One region of the Paenarthrobacter sp. CCNWLY172 genome, then DNA from elsewhere that is predicted to be linked to it. Evidence: riboswitches for the same ligand, from Rfam matches in the RefSeq annotation. Region 1 holds a riboswitch; each other region holds the start of a gene.
The links. Region 1 has a riboswitch for S-adenosylmethionine ahead of metX (homoserine O-acetyltransferase MetX). Riboswitches for the same ligand answer to the same signal wherever they lie in the genome.

Region 1 (4,181 bases):
GGACGGCCTGGAGTTTTACCTGGCCCCGGAAGACGCCGTCGAGCTCACCAACTCCGGGGGCCCTTCGCGTCTGCCTGGCGCAGGACTCCCCCGCATCGACCTCATCCAGTGCTACGACGAATACGTCATGGGCTATTCGCAGTCCCGGCACTATCTGGGTGGGACAGCACCGTACTTCCCCGAAGACAACGGGCCCATGCACGTGGTCCTGATGGATGGCAGGTTGGCCGGATGGTGGCGCCATGGATTCTCCGGCGGAGCCTGCCACCTGGATGTCCGCATGAACCGGCCCACAAGCCCTCCCGAACAGATGGCCCTCGACGCCGAAGTGGAACGCTATGGGCAGTTCCTGGGCATGGAGGCCCGCCTCCTCTGAAGCCCTCATTGCAGGCGCCGGAGTTCACGCCGTACGACCGGGCTAAGCTGGGATACGACCTAGGAGGCCTGCACTGTGAACAATCTGATCTTCTGGATCATCGTCTGCTCGTGGCTGATTCCGCTCGGGATCCGCATGTACAACCGATCCCGCGCGCGCCGGATCCAGAACGGAACCTTCCGCAGCCCCGGTTATCCCCCGCAGCAGAACCTGCCCGGCCCCGGTTACCCGGCACAGAATTACCCGCCGCAGAACTACCCCGGCTATCCGTCTGAACCGACCGTCATCCGCCCTGTGGATGACGCGCCGCAGCCCGGGCCGCCGTCGAACACTTTCTCCCCCACGCCTTTCCCGGCCACCAACGGATCGGAGCCGCAAGGCTACCGTGCCCGCAAGCTGGCAGAGCTGGACGCAAAGTTCAGCAACGGGGAGATCGCCATGGAGGACTACATGAAGCAGCGCGGCGACATCATGAACGGCTAGCCTGGCGGCCAACCCGGCGTCCTGCAGCCGCTACTCAACTGTCCGGCAACGGCCACTCAACTTAGGCGAAGAAGGCTCCGCGGAGCTGTGCTGAGAGCTGGCCGATTTCCGTCAGGAACCCGTCGTGGCCGATCGGCGCCTCAATGATATGAACCGGAACATCACCCGGCAAGGCTGCCGCCAATTCCCGGGATTGCGCCGGGAAATACAACCTGTCGCTGTCCACCGCCGCAACGAAGAACTCCGCAGTGGTACGCGACAAGGCTGCCTCCAGAGATCCACGGCCGCGTGCGACGTCGTGGGACATCAGGGCTTCAGTGAGGGCGATGTAGCTGTTGGCGTCAAATCGTCGGACGAGCTTTGTTCCCTGGTGGTCCAGGTAGCTCTCCACCTGATAGCGGCCACGCTCCCCCAGGACCGCAGCGGCAAGAGGTGTCTCCAGGTGCTGGGCTTCACGGCCAAAGCGGAAGTCCAACTCCAGTGCGGAGCGGTAGGTGATGTGGGCGATGCGCCGGGCCAAGGCGAGCCCGTGTTCAGGGGCAGTGCCACCGTAGTAGTCGCCGTTGTTGAAATTCGGGTCCTGACGGATGGCCAGGGTTTGGGCCTGCGCAAAGGCGATCTGCTCGGCCGTGCTGTAGGCACCTACGGATATCACGGCACAGCGTTTCACCCGCTCTGGGAAGGTCACTGCCCACTCCAACGCACGGGCGCCACCCATGGAACCGCCCAGCACGGCATGCCAGGCCTCGATTCCCAGGGCTTCGGCCAGGCGCGCCTCCGCCTCGGTGCTGTCGCGCAGGGTGACCAAGGGGAACCGGGAGCCCCAAGGACGGCCGTCCGGCGCCTCCGAGGACGGTCCAGTGCTGCCGTAGCAGCCACCCACGATGTTGATGGAGATGACAAAGAACCTGGTGGTGTCGATGGTGGCACCGGGGCCTACCAACTGCTCCCACCATCCTTCTTCGTCCGTAGCTCCCCGGGCTACGTGTGTGCTGCCCGTGAGGGCATGCTGGATGAGCACGGCATTGGAGGCATCGGCGTTCAGCTGCCCCCAGGTCTCATAAGCGAGGACGACGTCGGGAAGGAATCCACCGGCTTCAAGGTCCAGCGGCCCAATGGCGGCGTACTTGACGGTTCCGTCTTCTTCTCCGGATTTTGGAAGGGCTGCAGCAGTGATGGTCATTCCTTTGACACCTTAAACTCGCGCTTGCCCGTCGCCTTGGGTGCGAACAGGCCAGGTCTTCACCCGGGGCACCCCACCGCGGAGGAGGGTTGCCGGCCAGCAAGCCGGGGCTATGCGCTGGCACTCATGACCTATACGAAGAGTCTAGGAAATACAGGGCGGGTATGGCGAAGAATGTGACATCAGTGTGACGCTTTAGGGCGTTTTCGTTCACGAAGCAGCACTCCGGAATGCCGCCCGGCGAATAATCGTCGGTCCGGGCGGCCTCCCAGGAAGGTGGCGGGCGTGGTCGCGCCGTATTGTTCAGGTCCGGATTCAGGCTCCCTTGGCGGCCCGGAATCCGGCTTCGAGGTCGGCGATGATGTCATCCACGTGCTCAATTCCCACGGACAAGCGAACCAGGCCGGGGTTAACACCGGCCGCCAGCTGCTGTTCAATTGTCAGCTGGCTGTGCGTAGTGGACGCCGGGTGAATGACCAGCGAGCGGACATCGCCGATGTTGGCCACATGCGAGTGCAGTTCCAGTCCGTCCACGAAGCGCTTGCCCGCTTCAACGCCACCTTTGATGTTGAACGCAACAATGGCGCCGGTGCCTTGCGGACCATACTTCCGGCCACGGTCGTACCACGGACTGGACGGCAGACCCGCGTAGGCAACCGATTCGACGTCGTCGTGGGCTTCCAGCCACTGGGCCACTTTGGTGGCGTTGGCTACGTGACGCTCGACGCGCAGGCTCAGCGTCTCCAGTCCCTGGGCAATCAGGAAGGCGTTGAACGGGGACACAGCGGAACCGAGGTCGCGAAGAAGCTGGACGCGTGCCTTCAGGACGTAGGAGAGGTTGGCGCCGAGCGCCCCATCCTTGCCAAGATCCCGGGCGTAGACCAAACCGTTGTAGCTGGGGTCCGGGGTGTTGAAACCCGGGAAGCGCTCCGGGTCCTTGCCGAAGTCGAAGTTGCCTGAGTCCACGATCACGCCGGCGATCGCGGAACCGTGGCCACCGAGGTACTTGGTGGCGGAGTGGACCACGATATCGGCGCCCCACTCGATGGGACGGATGAGGTAGGGAGTGGACAGTGTGTTGTCGACGATGAGTGGCACGCCGGCCTCGTGGGCGGTGCGGGCGACGCCCTCGATGTCCAGTACGTCCTGGCGCGGGTTGGAAACAACCTCGCCGAAGAACAGTTTGGTGTTCGGCTGGACGGCATCACGCCACTGCTCCAGGTTGTCCGGGTCCTCCACGAAGGTTACCGAGATGCCGAACTTCTTCAGGGTGTGCGCCAGCAGGTTGTACGTACCGCCATACAGGCTGGGGCTGGCCACGATGTGGTCGCCGGCCTCCGCGATGTTGAGGATGGCGAAGGTCTCCGCAGCCTGGCCGGAGCTCAGCAGGAGGGCGCCCAAGCCGCCTTCGAGGCTCGCGATCCGCTGCTCCACGGCATCCTGCGTCGGGTTGCCGATCCGCGTGTAGATGGGCGCGAGCTCGGCCAGGGCAAACCGGTTGGCTGCGCTCTCGGCGCTGGGGAACACAAAGGACGTGGTCTGGTAGATCGGCAGTGCCCGTGCTCCCGTGGCCGAGTCAGGCTCCTGGCCTGCGTGGATCTGGCGGGTTTCGAAAGACCATCCTTGGGACATGGAGTTCTCCTGTTCGTGGCGCATGGGTTCTGTGGAAACGTGCTGCGTGTGAGCTGGGGCCAGTCTAGGAAGTGTCCGGAGCCTTGGACAGCTTTGTGACGCCGGTGGAATCTTTCGGTCTTTCAGCGTCGCCGCATGACGCGGCACGGCACCGGTTATGCACATCCCACCTTAGTTAGGCTTGACTTAGCTGAGACCCCGATCACAAAGTGCCAAGATGAAGCCATGCGCATGGATCACGTCTCTTACGCCTGTGAACGAGATGGCCTTCTGGCCACTACCGAACGAATTTCCGCGGCACTGGGAGTGGACGCTGTCCGGGGCGGAGTGCACCCGCGCTTCGGTACCCGGAACATGATCATTCCCCTTGCGGATAACAAGTACTTGGAAGTGGTGGAGGTCCTGGACCACCCCGCTTCCGACAAAGCACCCTTTGGCCAGGCAGTTCGTGCCCGCTCGGCCGCCGGTGGTGGCTGGATGGGCTGGTGCGTCGCTGTTGACGACCTG
Region 2 (4,181 bases), on a different contig from region 1:
TCTCAATGAGGCGATGCCGGCGCACCATGGCCAATGCCAGGCGCATGCCCGCGGGTGTCAGGCGAATGGCGCTGTAGGGCTGGTGGTCCACCAGTCCCTGGTCCTTGAGCTTGCGGACCATTTCAGACACGGAGGAATTAGCCACACCCAGGCGCTGGGCAAGCTGGGAGGACGTTATCGGCTTGTCTTGCCACTCTGTGTACGAGTAGATGACCTTGACGTAGTCCTCAATCGAGGAGGAGGGCGTACTGGTCTTCACACCTCAAGCCTACCGTGGCCGCGCAGCGCGCACCTTGAACGCCCGCCAGGTCTGCGTCACGTACGGCAGTGGAACGCTGTCTCCCGGTGCGTGCCCCAGATGCTCATAGAGGTACCACTCCAGGTTGCCCATGACTTTCGCCCTGGTGGCGTCGTTGGCGCGGAGATAATAGCTCCGCGACTTGGTCAGCTCCATGATGTCTTCGGGCGTCAAGGCATCCGACCAGCGGGTGAAGTGGCTTTCCACGCCGGAAAATTCCGGGCCGATCAGTGGACGGAAACCTGGCTTGTGGACGTCTCCGGCATGCATGATGCGCGAGAGCCGATGAACCCAGGGCACGTCGGTATCCAGCTGGTTCCAGACCAGTCCCAAGGTCCCGTGCGGCCGGAGGATACGGGCTATCTCGGTGCTCGCGGCCAGTGGGTCGCACCAATGCCAGGCCTGGGCAACACTGACGACGTCGAATGCTGAGTCCGTCAGTCCTGTTGCTTCAGCTGTTCCCTCCAGCGCGGTGACGTGCGGCTGGGACTTGCGCAGCTGCTCCAGCATGTCGGTGGAAGGGTCGACGGCGGCAACGTCCAGTCCGCGCTCCACGAGGAGGGCCGTGAACTTGCCAGTACCCGCTCCGAGATCCGCAGCAGTCGTGGCCCCCTGGGGAACAAACCATTCGACGGACTCCCGGGGATAACCGGGCCGCACTCGATCGTAGTGCTCGCCACCGTCCTGGAAGCTCTGGCCGAACTCGTTCCGACGGTCAGCGTGGAGCTTGGGACCACGCGGTCCGGCGGGTCCGGGAACGCCGGGCCGTCCGCTGGAGGCGGCCGGAGAGGGCAATGCCACCAAAAACTCCTTCACAGGGTCGCCAAAAGATACCCTACGAATTTACCGCAGCCGCGGTAAAGCGCGTTTAGTCAACAGTGCAAGGAGCAGCGCCTGCAGTGCCGGGCGTGTTGGGCGCCCATTCCGGGTAGGTCCGGTGGTCGTTGGCAGGTACCCAGCGGCCCTCGTCCACCACATAGTCCCAGCCCAACCCGTTGCGCTTAAGCCCCTCGATGCCTGCGAGCAGCCTCGTGGCGTCCTCCAACCGGGAGCCGACGCCAAAGCTGGCACGCAAGGAGCCTGAGGGAAGTCCGAGTCGCTTGAGCAGTGGGTGGGCGCAGAAGCGTCCATCCCGGAGGCCAACTCCGTGCTCGGCGGCCAGATACGCCGCCACCAGTCCGGCGTCGAATCCTTCCACGGAGAAGTTGACCACACCGATGGTGTCATCTGAGTCAGTGAAGATCTGGTGCACGGTCACGCCGTCGATGGCCTCCAAGCCATCCACCAGGTACCTGCGGATGGCGGCTTCATGGGCGTGCCACGCCTCCTGGTCCAGCCCGGCGAGGACCTGGGTGGCCCGGGCGAGGGTTGCGGCACCCAGGACATTGGGGGAGCCGCCTTCGTGGCGGGCAGGGCCCGTTGCCCAGCTCACCGAGTCGAGGCGGGCTTCACGGACGGCGCCGCCACCAGCCAGGTGGGGGATCCCGGCGTCGAGCCAGTCCGGGCGCCCCACTACGACGCCTGCGCCGAAGGGGGCATACAGCTTGTGACCGGAGAACACCACGTAGTCAACGTCGTCCTCCGTGATGTTGATCCGGCGGTGGGGTGCCAATTGGGCGGCATCCACAACAATCCTGGCACCGTATTCGTGCGCCAGTGCAGCGAGTTCTGCGATCGGCAGGATTTCACCTGTCACGTTGGAGGCGCCAGTGACGGCGAGCAGGCTGACCCCGCCTTGGGCCAATTCGTCGCGGAGCTTGTCCACGGTGGCGGTCAACGTGGTGGCCGCTACGACGCTGCGGTGCGGGACACCCTGCCAAGGGAGAAGGTTGGCGTGGTGTTCGATGTCCAGATAAAGGACTTCCCCGGAGAAACGGCCGTCAATCTGCGGAAGGCAGCCTGCCAGGAGATTCAGGGAGTCTGTGGTGTTTCGCGTGAAAATCACGGAATCGTCGGGACGCCCGCCGACGAACTCACGGACAATACTGCGCGAATTCTCATAGACCGAGGTGCTGATCTGGGACGCAAAACCCGCGCCGCGGTGAACGCTGGCGTAGTAAGGAAGGACCTCGTTGAGGTAGGCCGAGACGATGGTCAGGGCCGGAGCCGATGCGCCGTAGTCCAGATTGGCATAGCGGACGTGGCCGCCCTGGATCAGCGGTGCCTGCAGCTCAGCGCCAGTGACGGCGGCGAGTGGCCGTGCAGCGGGAGCTGCCTGAGACGGGGTTTCACCGGCGAAAGACGGAATGATGTTTGAGTCGAACGTAACTGTGCTCATGGGACCTCACTCAAGAGGGATCCCCGGAGGGGGATCCGCGCTTGCCGCATCCGTTCCGGACCGGCCGGGTCGTCACCCGGGGCACCCCGCCGCGAATGGAGGGTTGCCGGCCAGCAAACCGGGGTTTAGCGCTGGCACTCGTGACCTGTAAAAAAGGTTAGGGCACCTCCGATGGCCCCTCCAAAGTCACTTCGCTTTGTTAAGCACTTTGTTACGCCGGGTTGTAAATCGCCGATCTGGCGAAGAAAAAACGGCGGACGCCTCGAAAAGGAGGCGTCCGCCGTCGAATATTCGGTGAAAAGCAGCGTGCGTGCCCTGAAACGAACCTGCCTAGAGCAGGTCGTCCAGGCCCGGGTTGAGCCGCTTGAGGACTTCCGAGTGAAGGATGGAGTTGGTGGCCAGCGCGTTGCCGCCGAACGGACCGTCGTCGCCTTCCAGGGAGGTGAAACGGCCACCGGCCTCCGTAACGATCGGGACGAGGGCTGCCATGTCGTACAGGTTCAGCTCAGGCTCGCACGCGATGTCCACTGCACCCTCGGCCACCAGGCAGTATGACCAAAAATCGCCGTAGGCCCGGGTTCGCCATACATCCTCTGTGAGCCCCAGGAACTCATCCAGGTTTCCGCGGTCCTTCCACCCGGACAGGCTTGAGTAGGACAAGGAGGCATCGGACAGGCGGGAAACGTTGGAGACCTTCAAACGGGTGGCCGCGGCAAGGGACCGGCCCATGTAGGCGCCCATGTCCTTGGCAGCCCACCAGCGTTTTCCCAAGGCGGGTGCACTGACGACGCCAACCACGGGTTCACCCTCATCAACCAATGCGATCAATGTTGCCCACACCGGTACGCCCCGGACAAAGTTCTTGGTCCCGTCGATGGGATCAATGATCCAACGCCGTGAGCCGTGTCCGCTGCTGCCAAACTCCTCGCCAAGGACAGCATCCCGGGGGCGGGACCGGGAGAGCTGACCCCGGATGGCTTCCTCCGCTGCTTTGTCGGCGTCAGTGACAGGTGTGAGGTCTGGCTTGGTTTCGATCTTCAGGTCCAGGGCCTTGAAGCGGTCCATGGTCTGGGCATCGACTGAGTCAGCGAGGACGTGGGCAAGGCGCAGGTCATCGTTGTAGGTGGAAACGGGATGGGTCATGCCACCAAACTATCCTGAAACGCTCCCTGCAGCGGGGACGTGAAGCCGCAACGATCAGTTGACGGTGCCCAGTTCCTTGGTCTCCTTTGCTTCCATCCGGGGGTCGGCACCGAGCAACCGGCGCAACGAGGCCAACCGCGCTGCTCCTGAAGGTCCTGCATGGCCGTTGTTAACCCACGGATCCAGTCCGCAGTTGATGGCCGTGGCGTCGTGCTTGCATCCCCGCTCACAGGCTTCAGTTCCGGGTTCAAGATCCGGGAAGGAATGCAGAATCCGGTCAGGGTCCACATGGGCCAAGCCAAAGGACCGGATGCCCGGGGTATCGATGATCCAACTGCCGGCCGGGGCGTCGGCGAGTTTCAGGGCCAAAGCGGAGGAGGACGTATGCCGGCCCCGGCCTGTCACGGCGTTAACGCCGCCGGTGGCCCTCTCCGCCCCTGTCAGCGCATTGACCATGGTGGA
Region 3 (4,181 bases), on a different contig from region 1:
ACGACGTTCCAGCCCAACTGGCCCTCTGAGAAGTGCTGCAACGTGGCCAAAAGCCGGGCGGCCGTGAAGGGCGGGTAGAACGAGGCGCTGACGGTCGGCACGATTCCCAGGTGCTCGGTGGCGGAGAGCAGGTAAGGGACCAGCGCCAGCGGATCGTGTTTCGGCGCAAAGGAGGCATGAGCCAGGGACACTTCGGCCGATCCGCCATACGTGTCCGGCACGGTGAGGGAATCCTCGATGATGAAGAGGTCCAACCCGGATTGTTCGAACGCCCGGACTGCGTCCTGGTACAGGGCTGGCTTCTTCCAGTCGTAGCCCAGGCCGTAACCGGGCGTCCCCCACCCCTGGACACCGAATCCATGGCCCACAAACCATCCAAAATGCAGCATGGGCTTGAGTGTAGAACTGCTCTGTCCGTTCACCGCGACCTGATTTCATGCGAAGTTACAGGAGGACGTACTGGGTCAATTATGCTCCCGGGGCGTCACATTTGAACGCGGCCGGAGACGGTCCGTATTTTCCACATAAGGCGTATGTCGTGTTCCACAATCAGCAGGGGTCGGGAATGATCGCTGTATGAGTGCAGCAACCTCCCGCCCCTCCGCCAAGGAGCGGCTGTCCAGCGCCTGGGCCCTCAAGGGCTACAAGCGTGAATGGCTGCGGCACGATCTCGTTGCGGGCGCTGCGCTGTTTGCTTTGCTGGTGCCCGCCGGGATGGCCTATGCACAGGCAGCAGGGCTTCCCCCGGTCACCGGGCTTTACGCAACAGTGGTCCCGCTGCTGGTTTATGCGGTGGTGGGGCCCTCCCGCATTCTGGTCCTGGGACCCGACTCTGCCCTGGCCCCTATGATCGCCGCGGCCATTGTGCCGCTGGCAGCGGGAAGCAGCGAAAAATCCGTGGCGCTGGCCGGCTTGCTGGCCGTGTTGATCGGGGCGCTCATGCTTGCGGGCTCGGCACTGAAACTGGGAGCCATCACGGGCCTGCTGTCCAAACCCATCCGGCTCGGGTACCTCAACGGAATCGCACTGTTGGTGGCCCTTTCGCAACTCCCGGCGTTTCTGGGTATTGAGGCCGACGGCGACGTCTGGCAAAAGCTCGCGAAGGTTACTACCGGGTTACTTGGCGGCGAGGTCAACATCACCGCGCTGTTGTTGGGAGTGGGGTCGCTGGCGCTCATCTGGATCCCCCGGCTCCTGAAGTGGAAGGTACCCGGCGTCCTGTTGGCGGTGGTTGGCTCGTGCGTGGCGACGGCGGTCTTCGGGCTCAACGACGACGTGAAGGTCACCGGGGTCCTGCCGCAGGGCCTGCCCATGCCCGCACTCGGGGGTATTGGCTGGGCCGACGCTTTGATGCTGCTCCCCGCCGCCGCGGGCATCGCGCTCATGGCTTTCGCTGACACTGGCGTGTTGTCTCAAACATTGGCAGCCAAAGAAGGGAAGAAGGTCTCCGGAAACAGGGAGATGGCAGCGCTTGGAGCAGCCAATGCCGCTACAGGCCTCTTGGGTGGGTTTCCCATTTCAGGCAGTACCTCCAGGACACCGGTAGCCGTGGATGCCGGCGCAAAATCCCAGATGACAGGCGTGGTGGGCTCCGTGCTGGTACTGGCCTTCATGCTGCTGGCTCCGGGAGTAACCGAGTACCTGCCGTCGGCAACCCTGGCCGCCGTCGTCATCGCCGCGGCCATTGCCCTCGCAGATCCTGCCGGCGTCAGGCGGCTCCTGGGGCTGAGCCGCAGCGAGTCCGTGGTGATGCTGGCTGCGTTCCTGGGAGTGCTGACGGTGGGTGTCCTCCAGGGAATCGTGGTGGCCATCGCCTTGGCACTCCTGGACTTTGTCCGCAGGGCATGGGATCCGTACAGAACCGAACTCGGCGCAGAGGAAGGCCTTCCCGGGTATCACGACCTTGAACGCCACCCCGAGGGCAAGCGCATCCCCGGGCTCTTGATCCTCCGGTTTGATGCACCCCTGTTCTTCGGCAACGGACAGGTCCTGGCGAGCTTCGTGAGGGAGCAACTCGACGAGGCCCCGGACGAGTCCGCGGAGCCCGTCACCCACATCATCCTTGCCGCCGAACCGATCACCGGGATCGACACCACAGCCTTGGATGACCTGGTAACCCTGGACGAATGGTTGGCCAGAAAAGGAGTGGATCTGGTGTTTGCCGAGCTCAAAGGGCCCGTGAAGGACAAGTTGATCCGCCTCGGCACGGCGGCCCGTTTTACGCCGGACCACTTCTACCCCACTGTCGGCGCGGCAGTGCGGGAGCTCAAGGACCGATAGTGGATCAGCCTCCGATTACGCAACATGACGACGGTGCAGCCGCCCGCAAGTGCAGCCCGACGCCCGTGGATGTTACGTTTTTCTTGAGTAATGAGTACCAGCGCAAAGCCCTGACTTGCTGGTCGGCAACCCTCTCTCCGGCGGGGTGCCTCAGGTGACTACTCGGCGTATCGACAACTCGAACTGCAAGCGTGACTGAGGAGCACCAGCAATGCCTGAACCCACTGAAGAAAAACTCTCCTACCGCCTGATTACAGGCCCGGATAACCGCGATTTCTGCGAGCGTATCCACAACTCCCTCGCCGAAGGCTATGTGCTCCATGGCAGCCCGGCAGCCACCTTCAACGGCACGGACGTCATCGTGGCCCAAGCCATTGTGCTGCCTGCGGCGATCGCCAATGCTGATGCCGCCGTCGCCAACGCAGTGGACCAACTTGAGAATTACGACGATGAAGAAGCGTTCGAGGGCCACGCATGAGCTACGCAGGTGACCTGACCCCACAGGACGCGTGGGCCAAGCTCGAAGAAGGCGCGATCCTGGTGGATGTGCGCACCGAGGGCGAGTGGGCCCACATCGGCATCCCGGACACCAAAGCCACCGAGAACGATCCCCTGTTCATCCAGTGGAACCTGGCTGGCGGTATCCCGAACTCCCGCTTTATCGAGGACCTGCAGCAGCAGGCACCCGAGGATGACGCCGTGGAGCTCGTGTTCATCTGCCGTTCCGGCCAGCGCTCCATCTCCGCTGCCATTGCCGCAACACAGGCCGGCTTCACGGCGTACAACGTCCTTGAGGGCTTCGAAGGCGAACCGGACCGCTACGGTGAGCGCACCGTAAACGGCTGGAAGAACCGTGGCCTGCCTACGAATCTGGGGACCGAGTAAGTGACTTTCAATCCCGACGCCGCCGGCTGGAGCCCTGACACCCAGGCCGTTCGCGGTGGCCTTGACCGCACCAATTTCCAGGAAACGTCCGAGCCCGTTTTCCTGAACTCCGGCTTTGTCTACGAATCGGCTGCCGCTGCCGAACGGGCATTTACCGGCGAGGACGAACGCTTCGTTTACTCCCGCTACGGCAACCCGTCCGTCGCCACGTTCCAGGAGCGGCTGCGGCTGCTCGAAGGAACCGAGGCGTGCTTTGCGACAGCCTCCGGCATGTCCGCGGTCTTCACCGCTTTGGGTGCCTTGCTGGCTGCCGGCGACCGCGTGGTAGCCGCGCGCTCGCTGTTCGGCTCCTGCTTCGTGATCCTCAACGAGATCCTGCCCCGCTGGGGCGTGGAGACGGTGTTCGTTGACGGCCCGGATCTGGAGCAGTGGCGCGAAGCCCTCTCGGAACCGACCACCGCCGTGTTCTTTGAGTCGCCCTCCAATCCGATGCAGGAGATCGTGGACATCGCCGCCGTCAGCGAACTGGCGCATGCCGCTGGGGCGACTGTCGTGGTGGACAATGTCTTCGCCACTCCCCTCCTGCAGCGCTGCGGTGAGCTGGGCGCGGACGTCATCGTGTATTCCGGCACCAAGCACATTGATGGCCAAGGCCGTGTCCTCGGCGGCGCGATCCTGGGCACCAAAGAGTTCATCGATGGTCCCGTCAAGCAACTCATGCGCCATACCGGCCCTTCCCTTTCCGCGTTCAACGCCTGGGTGCTGACCAAGGGGTTGGAGACCATCGGACTGCGGGTGAACCACAGCTCGGCATCCGCTTTGAAGATCGCGGAGTGGCTCGAGCAGCAGCCTGCCATCAGCTGGGTCAAGTACCCGCTGCTCACGTCCCACCCGCAGTACGAGCTTGCCGCGAAGCAGATGAAGGCCGGCGGCACTGTGCTGACCTTCGAGCTGTCTCCTTCGGCCGGGCGCTCAGCCAAAGAGGCCGCCTTCGCCTTGCTCGATGGCCTCCGCGT

Region 2: linked by a shared signal. The riboswitch ahead of WBN73_RS05650 (aminotransferase class V-fold PLP-dependent enzyme) and the one ahead of metX (homoserine O-acetyltransferase MetX) in region 1 are both predicted to bind S-adenosylmethionine.
Region 3: linked by a shared signal. The riboswitch ahead of WBN73_RS08165 (DUF1737 domain-containing protein) and the one ahead of metX (homoserine O-acetyltransferase MetX) in region 1 are both predicted to bind S-adenosylmethionine.

The regions. Positions count from the first base shown of each region.
Region 1 is NZ_JBBEGB010000002.1:45,596-49,776, forward strand. It holds gene WBN73_RS03130 (winged helix DNA-binding domain-containing protein) at 1-376, shown strand, start outside; gene WBN73_RS03135 (hypothetical protein) at 452-859, shown strand; gene metX (homoserine O-acetyltransferase MetX) at 921-2,042, opposite strand; SAM riboswitch class IV at 2,058-2,174, opposite strand; gene WBN73_RS03145 (bifunctional o-acetylhomoserine/o-acetylserine sulfhydrylase) at 2,358-3,698, opposite strand; gene WBN73_RS03150 (VOC family protein) at 3,900-4,181, shown strand, end outside.
Region 2 is NZ_JBBEGB010000003.1:177,429-181,609, forward strand. It holds gene WBN73_RS05640 (metal-dependent transcriptional regulator) at 1-259, opposite strand, end outside; gene WBN73_RS05645 (class I SAM-dependent methyltransferase) at 269-1,093, opposite strand; gene WBN73_RS05650 (aminotransferase class V-fold PLP-dependent enzyme) at 1,167-2,576, opposite strand; SAM riboswitch class IV at 2,609-2,722, opposite strand; gene hisN (histidinol-phosphatase) at 2,907-3,719, opposite strand; gene rsgA (ribosome small subunit-dependent GTPase A) at 3,774-4,181, opposite strand, start outside.
Region 3 is NZ_JBBEGB010000004.1:306,442-310,622, forward strand. It holds gene WBN73_RS08155 (NtaA/DmoA family FMN-dependent monooxygenase) at 1-422, opposite strand, end outside; gene WBN73_RS08160 (SulP family inorganic anion transporter) at 577-2,280, shown strand; SAM riboswitch class IV at 2,367-2,478, shown strand; gene WBN73_RS08165 (DUF1737 domain-containing protein) at 2,492-2,758, shown strand; gene WBN73_RS08170 (rhodanese-like domain-containing protein) at 2,755-3,165, shown strand; gene WBN73_RS08175 (O-succinylhomoserine sulfhydrylase) at 3,166-4,181, shown strand, end outside.